2 regions of the Endozoicomonas sp. Mp262 genome follow, and region 1 is predicted to be linked to the other one. Evidence: predicted binding sites of a transcription regulator. Region 1 holds the regulator's gene; the other holds the start of a gene.
What was found. The regulator FNR, encoded in region 1, switches genes on or off when oxygen is low (the NO sensors DNR and NnrR bind a similar motif). The targets are predictions, from matches to a motif close to TTGATNTANATCAA.
Positions count from the first base shown of each region.

Region 2: a site for FNR is predicted at 2,063-2,076, ahead of MJ595_RS05995 (threonine/serine exporter family protein). Genes of this name have one in related genera too.

Region 1 is NZ_CP092489.1:3,196,652-3,200,819, reverse strand. Features, by position in the region: gene hemN (oxygen-independent coproporphyrinogen III oxidase) at 1-1,058, shown strand, start outside; gene fnr (fumarate/nitrate reduction transcriptional regulator Fnr) at 1,276-2,037, shown strand; gene MJ595_RS14045 (adenine phosphoribosyltransferase) at 2,169-2,711, shown strand; gene MJ595_RS14040 (hypothetical protein) at 2,800-3,300, shown strand; gene MJ595_RS14035 (TraR/DksA family transcriptional regulator) at 3,355-3,684, opposite strand; gene ttcA (tRNA 2-thiocytidine(32) synthetase TtcA) at 4,060-4,168, shown strand, end outside.
Region 2 is NZ_CP092489.1:1,374,543-1,378,710, forward strand. Features, by position in the region: gene ahpC (alkyl hydroperoxide reductase subunit C) at 1-108, shown strand, start outside; gene ahpF (alkyl hydroperoxide reductase subunit F) at 369-1,952, shown strand; gene MJ595_RS05995 (threonine/serine exporter family protein) at 2,141-3,415, shown strand; gene MJ595_RS06000 (Re/Si-specific NAD(P)(+) transhydrogenase subunit alpha) at 3,943-4,168, shown strand, end outside.

The DNA of each region.
Region 1 (4,168 bases):
TTGGCGGAGGAACACCCACCTTTCTTAGTAATGAACAGCTATCGGCATTAGTGGACAAAATAGATCAGCATTTTGGACTGATGCGAGGTGACAGTGTTGACTATTCCATTGAGCTTGACCCACGGGAAGTGGACTGGCCAAAAATGTCACTGCTCAGCGATTTAGGCTTTAACCGGATCAGTATTGGTGTTCAGGATCTCAATCCCGTGGTTCAAAAAGCAGTGAACCGGGTTCAAAGTGAGCAGCAAATTCTCTCTGTACTGGACGCTGCCAGAACCATGACATTCAAGTCCATTCATATGGATTTAATTTATGGGCTACCTCATCAAAGCACTGAATCCTTTAGCTCAACCCTTGACCGCATCATCGAGATGGCGCCGGATCGCCTGTCACTATTTAACTACGCACACCTTCCCCACCGGTTTAAACCACAACGCCGGATTAACCCCCAGGATCTCCCTTCAGCAGAGACAAAGCTGGCAATACTGGAGCAATCCATTGAAAAACTGCTAAAACGAGGCTATACCTATATCGGCATGGATCATTTTGCCTTACCCGAGGATGACTTGGCCATTGCCCAGGATGCCGGGACACTGCACCGCAACTTTCAGGGCTATACCACCCACAGTCACTGCGATCTCGTCGGCATGGGCGTTTCCTCTATCAGCAAGATAGGCTCGGTCTACACACAAAACCAGGTTGATGAAAAAGCCTATGCCAGCTGTATTGAGCAGGACATCATTCCTCATTATCGAGGGCTGACAATGAGCCAGGATGATGAAATCAGGCAAGCCATCATCAACCAGCTTATCTGTCATTTTCACCTCGATATGGGAAAAATAGAGCAGCAATATCAAATCCATTTTCAGGATTACTTCTCCCGGGAAATGGCTCGGGTGGCAGACATGCAAAAAGACGGGCTACTCCTGGTAGACGACAACGCTCAATCGATCACAATACAACCAAAAGGCCGGTTACTTATTCGCAATGTTTGCATGATTTTTGATAAATACCTTAAAAAAACAACAGATCAACCTCTATACTCAAAGGTAATCTAATAATATCAGCTAAACAACAAACATTGATAAGCAAGTACTTACTACCACTATATACCAGAAGGCATATGGTTTTCTTTTAATAAAAGTCATAATTACTATAAAATTCCGTCTGCCATACGCCTTCCACTAAGCGATTCCGTGCATATAACACTTAAATTCTGGCCATATTTTCCATAAAATAGGGGCGTTTTTGCCAATACGACCTTGAGGCCACTCAATGACGTCCAAGCCCAACGTCCGACAGCCCAGCCATGTGGCCTGCAGAGATTGCAGTCTAAGCTCTCTATGCCTGCCACTTGCCTTGAGTATAAAAGATATTGATCAACTGGATCGAATCATCAAACGGGGACGCCCTCTGAAAAAAGGAGAGCACCTGTTTCTTGAAGGCGACCCATTCGCTAGCGTCTATGCGGTACGCTCAGGCGCGATAAAGACCTACACAGCCACTAATGAGGGTGAAGAGCAGATCACCTCCTTCTACCTTCCCAGTGAAATCCTTGGCCTTAGCGGTATGGATACGGATACCTATCCTGTTTCCGCCCAAGCAATGGAAACCACTATGGTCTGCGAAATCCCCTTTGAACAGCTTGAAAGTCTTTCTGATGATTTTCCCGAGCTTCGCAGGCATCTGATGCGACTGATGAGTAAAAAAATCCGCGAAGACCAACAGATGATGATGCTGCTTTCAAAAAAGAATGCGGATGAGCGCATAGCAACATTCCTCATTAACCTTGCCAGCCGCTTCCGTCGCCGGGGTTTCTCATCACAGTCCTTCAGACTCTCCATGTCCAGGAACGAAATGGGTAATTACCTGGGTCTGGCTGTTGAAACCGTAAGCAGGGTTTTTACCCGCTTCCAGAAAAACGGTTTAATTTCTGCCGTAGGCAAGGAAATTGAAATACGTAAGCCTGTAGAGCTATGCACCCTAGCGGGAGGGAAGTCAGTAGACAATACCCATGTACTTACAGCAGCGAGCTAGCACTGTCACTCCATCAGGAATGGATCGGGAAAACACCTTTTCTGCCAAGCCCACAAGCGTCATCCCCATAAAAATGGCGCTTGATATTTTGCATAGCATCCTATTAATCAGCCCTCCCTTCATGGCACCTTATGAGAATTGATGAAAATTATCTGAAATCACAAATCCGAGCTATTCAGGACTGGCCTAAAGATGGCATTACCTTCCGGGATATTACCTCTGTGTTTGAAAATCCCAGGGTGAGCCGGATGGTTATTGACAGCTTTATCCATCGTTATATCAACCAGAATATCAGTCATATCGCAGCCCTTGATGCCCGTGGCTTTCTGCTGGGTTCCACCCTGGCTTACGCACTGCATAAGCCCCTGATTCTTTTCAGGAAGAAAGGAAAGTTGCCACCAGACACCTTAGCCCAGGATTATCAATTGGAATACGGCACAGCCACGCTGGAAGTAAAGACGGATTCTTTTTCTCAGGGAGACAGAGTACTACTCATAGATGACCTTATTGCCACCGGAGGTACCCTTCTGGCTGCCGATGCACTCATCAGACAATCCGGAGCAACAACCATCGAAGCGGCAGCCATTATAGATCTTCCCGATCTTGGCGGTTCTACCAAACTGCAGGAAGCAGGCATCCCCACCTTCCCCCTCTGTTCGTTTAGCGGGGAGTAAACCGACAGACCGCCGGTACTTTTTCTTCAGACAGAACATCACCCAACGATAACCCTATAAAGCCCATTTATTACGGGCAGGGTATTCTATGGGAATGTGTTCGGGTGAACTGCGCCACTATATTATTCGCCCCAGCCTGAAACATATAGGTATGTGGAGCCTGGCGGGAGAAAACCTGCTGCTGGGCACTGCTGCCTGCGAATCGGGACTGGGAACCCACATCAAATTCCAAAACCACCAATCCCTGGGGCTCTATCAAATTTCGCCCAAAATGCATAAAAACATATGGGATAACTTCCTTGCCCCCCAACCGGAGCTTTCCAGCAAGGTAAGAGGGTTGGCAAGTCAAAGGGAGTTTCTGGCTCACCCTCATTACGAGCTGGTCACCAACCTGTCCTATTCCAGCGTCATCGCCTGGTTAATCTACTATCGCACAGGCTGCAATGTGAAAAAAATAACCCCCGGTGATATCTTGGGTCTGGGCAAGCTCTGGCATAAATACTTCCATAACCATCACCGCCCAAGCTCCCCTCAATACTTCGTCAGCTGTTATCATCAGCTTATTTCAGTACCTGAGACAACCCTATAACCGGCAGGTGCAGATTGCAAAAAGTTAAAAAATATGAGCATTGATAAAATGCGTTTATTGATCACGGGCTTCAGCGCAGCGAATGCACAGGTCAGTATATGGCATAGCCATCAAGCGCCCATCGGCGATTTCATCACCACAGACAGAGCAGTAGCCGTATTCCCCTTCAGTAATCCTGTCCAGCGCTTTATTTATTTGATTCAGCTCAATGGTGGCTTCATTACCCAAGGCATCAATCACTTCGTCATTCTCACGCTCTTGAGCCTGCTCAGACCAGTCAGCGCTCGACTTACGAGTCATACCCTGTTTGATTTTACCGAGACGATCAGTCAGCTCCTCCCTGCGGGAAAGAAGCAATGCTTTTAACTGCTCATGATTTACCATAATACGCCCCTGATCAGATACCTTAATTATTTCACCTTATTGCACAGCCTTATGCGGCCATATCGCGTGTCCACTAACCCAAAGAACACCCCATAGCTTAACACAATAGCAAACACTCACGGGCATAATTACCCCACCTTACAAAGAGGGAACAGGCAGCAAGGAGCATGCAACCACCCCTCTCTCAATCCGCTATCAATCATAAATCCCGACAGCCCCTAAACGTATATTCCTTACTTTCCATAATAAAACCTTTGATTATACTACTCTGTTTTTGCCCTCGGATGACGTGACTGATTATATTGGTGACGGCTCCGGGATTAGATAGCTATTTACTATTCAGATAGCGTCTATATTGCCGGATTATACAAAGGTATGCAGACCCCTCTTTCCCAAAAAATGAAAGCTGATAAAGTCAACTTCAATAAACTCCAAAAACGCCTGCGCCGCCAGGTTGGACAGGCTATTGCCGACTATCGGATGA
Region 2 (4,168 bases), 1.8 Mb from region 1:
CAGGCTGCCCAGTACATCGCTGAACACGACGGCGAAGTTTGTCCGGCTGCATGGCAGCCAGGTGAAGAGACTCTGGCTCCGTCACTGGATCTGGTTGGCAAGATCTAAGGCCTGTGAATTAAGCCTCGGGCTATGCATTACAGTAAGTGCATAGCCGCAAGGCTGACCAGGCATTCTGGTTAGTACCGATTTTTTTCACCACAGAGGTACAGAGAACACAGTTTTTTTTGTTCTCGTTAAAAAGAAATCTCTGTGTTCTCTGTACCTCTGTGGTGAAAAAAAGTGGTGAAAAAAATCCCCTAGCCATAATTCCTGGTCAGCTTTGACACACTTAAATATTTAATACTTTTGAATACAGGGCTGCTGTCATGTTAGACACAACAGTGAAGAACCAATTAAAAGCCTACCTGCAAAACCTGAAAACACCAGTTGAGCTACTATTGTCTCTGGATAATGGGGAAAAATCCGGAGAAATGGCTTCCCTGGCAGACGACATTGCCAGCTTATCGGATAAGGTTAAAGTAACCGTTTCCCCGGATAGTGATGAGCGCAAGCCCTCCATGCTGGTTCGCTCTGAAGCCACCGGCAGTGAAATTCGTTTTGCAGGCCTGCCCATGGGCCATGAGTTTACTTCTTTAGTACTGGCACTACTGCATAGTGGCGGCCACACCATCAAGGTGGCAGAAGAGTTAGCTGAGCAGGTCAAGGCTTTGCCGGGAGAATACCGTTTTGAAACCTATGTTTCCCTGAGCTGCCAGAATTGCCCGGATGTGGTTCAGGCATTGAATATTATGTCCGTGCTTAATCCAAACATTACCAATGTCATGATTGATGGTGGCTTATTCCCAGATGAGGTAAGCAAACGAAATATTATGGCGGTGCCATCGATTTACCTGAATGGTGAACTCTTTGCCCAGGGACGTATCACCCTGCCAGAGATTCTCAACAAGCTGGATACCGGAGCGGCACAACGTCAGGCTGAGGCGCTGTCTGAAAAAGCCCCTTACGAAATGTTGGTTGTAGGGGGTGGTCCTGCGGGTGCGGCAGCCGCTATTTACAGTGCCCGTAAAGGTATTCGTACCGGTGTGGTGGCTGATCGCTTTGGTGGTCAGGTGATGGATACCGTTGGCATTGAAAACTTTATTTCTGTTAAGGCAACCGAAGGCCCCAAACTAGCCGCCAGTCTGGAAGAACATGTGCGTGACTACGATGTGGACATTATGACCCAACAGCGTGCCAGCAAAATTATTGCCGCTGAACAGGTGGGCGATCTGATTAAGGTAGAACTGGAAAGTGGTGCAACCCTGAAAAGCCGCGCTTTGGTTATTGCCACCGGTGCTCGCTGGAGAGAGATGAATGTACCGGGTGAGCAGGAATACCGTGGCAAGGGTGTCGCCTATTGCCCCCATTGTGATGGCCCCCTGTTTAAGGGCAAGAAAGTGGCTGTGATTGGTGGCGGCAACTCTGGCATTGAGGCAGCCATTGACCTGGCAGGTATTGTTGAGCACGTTACCGTACTGGAATTCGATAATAAACTACGGGCGGATGATGTGTTGCAGCGCAAGGCGCGTTCCATGGGTAATATCACTATTATTACTGAAGCATGGACCACTGAAGTGGTAGGCGACGGCCAGCGAGTAACAGGCTTGCGTTACACTGACAGGGGCGCCGGTGAAAGTGTCTCACTAGAACTAGCAGGTATTTTTGTCCAGATTGGCCTGATACCTAATGTAGAGTTTCTGAAAGGGACTGTGGATCTGAGTCCTCGCGGTGAAGTTGAAGTGGGTATTCAGGGTGAAACCTCTGTTCCCGGCATCTTTGCCGCCGGTGACGTAACCACCGCACCTTATAAGCAGATTATTATTGCCATGGGCAGCGGTGCCAATGCGGCTCTGGGAGCTTTTGATTATCTGATCAGAACACCAGCGCCTCAACAGCAAGAAGCGGCTTGATAAAAATCGCCTTAAGCTTTTATGGCCAGTGGCCGTTGACGTGTAATCGTCACCCCCTCAGGTCATGGAGGCTTGCCGGGGATAAATCTCAAAGCCTGTCAGATGCCGGTATGATAGAGAGCAATGTTTTCATAACCTGATAGAACCAGAATAATGCCCACTGATAACTAACCGGGAGTTTCTGGCTTATGTCCAGCTATCAAGAACTGACCGCATTCTGTCCGGATGATACGCCGGTCATGAGTCCGGCGGCATTTAAGGCGAAATACCAATTTATCATGAAGCTGGGGAGTGCTCTGCATGCCTTTGGTATTCAGGCATTTCGCCTGGAAGCTCACCTTATAAAAGTCTCCGGAAGCTTGGGGCTGGATGGCTCTTTTCTGATGACACCCACCTCGCTCACCTTTGTTTTTGCCAGCCCGGATAAACAAAATGAACATACCCACGTTTTGCGGGTGCAGCCGGGAGGCATTGATCTTGGAAAACTGGCTAATGTTAATAAAGTGGTCGAGGATTTATTAGAAGAAAGGATCACTGTGGTTCAGGCGCATATCCGGCTCAATGAAATTGAAGCCAGTAAGGGCTATTACAATAGTGTCGTTAGCCTGTTGGCCTATGGTGTGAGTAGTGGTGCCTTTGCCATGTTAATTGGTACAGACTGGCTGAATATCTTTTGGTCAACCTTTTTGGGTATCGTCTGTTTTGGTTTTGTTTACTGGTCCCAGTTTTCCAAACGAATGCCAGAAGTGCTTGAGCCTCTGGTGGCGATGGTCAATGGTTTTATTGCTGTGGGTATCTATTCCCTCGAACCCGGACTTAATGTCCCCCTGGCGGTATTGTCCAGTATTATTATTTTTATTCCCGGCCTGTCGATTACCCTGGGATTAAGCGAACTGGCAGCCAAGGAATTGATGTCGGGCACGGCCCGGGTAATGAATGCCATCATGCTGCTGTTTAAGCTTTATTTCGGGGCTATGCTGGGAGTGGCTATTGGCAGTTTAATATGGGGTCCAACACCACTTCCGGAAACGGCTGCCATGCCGTGGTGGGCTGTATGGTTGGGTGTGTTCTTACTCTCATTGACCCTTGGAGCCGTTTTTAATGTCAGAAAGCAGGATATAGGATGGGGTGTCTTGTCCGGTTTGCTGGCCTATGTTGCAACAAAGGCCGGGATTAATATCCTCGGTGATGCCCTGGGCTATTTTATCGGTGCTTTTGCTGTAGGCATATATGGTAACCTCTATGCAATATGGCGCAAGGCACCAGCAACTATTGTGCTATTGCAGGGTATTGTCGTATTGGTACCTGGCAGCAGAACCTATATGGGCCTGGATAGTTTGATTGGAGGGCATACTGTAGCCGGTATGACCAATCTTGGGTCAAATACCTTTTTGATTTTTATGTCTCTAGTGGCAGGTTTGATCTTTGCCAACATAGTGATCTCACCAAGACAGTCATTATAAATAGGATCTTACCTGTATCCACAGCCCTGCCAAAAAAGGCATTTTGGAATCATGAAGGACATGAAGAATTTAAAGAAAAGCCTTGGTGTTCTTTGTGGTTCCAAAAAAACTGGCCATTGCACTGAAGTTTTTGCGACAGCCTCTTCAGCTCGGGAATGAAGAACTCCCCACGTCATAATATAGTTTGAAAATTAATATTCTTGCCAAGGTTTTATTATTAGGCTAAGTAATTAGGCTGATAGAGTTAGTTAATTATCACTTTCAAAAAAAATAACATAGTATGGTGTGCGAAATTGTTTGGGGTAATGGATTCCTGGGAAAGCATTACCGGAGAGACTTTGATTACCAGCCAGTATCAGTATTACAGCTGTAGTTGATCGTTCTGTGATCAACTAAATATTTATGTCGTATAAGAACAATAATTATTAACTCAGCAATCCCGTTAGGTCGGTCGGGTATTTATGGAGCCGGATGACAGATTCCGGACGAAGTACCAGATTTGTTAATTCAATAACCAGGTAACCATTATGCGGATAGGTATCCCTGGAGAGATCCAGGAAAGTGAGAACCGTGTAGCTGCAACCCCTGATACAGTCAGCAAGTTGATCAAGCTCGGTTTTGATGTGGTGGTAGAGAGCGGGGCGGGAACCCGGGCACGCTTTGAGAATGTCGCCTATGAGGAAGCAGGCGCAGAAATCATAGCCAGCCGTAATGAGGTTTTCCGCTCAGATATTGTTCTCAAGGTTAATGCCC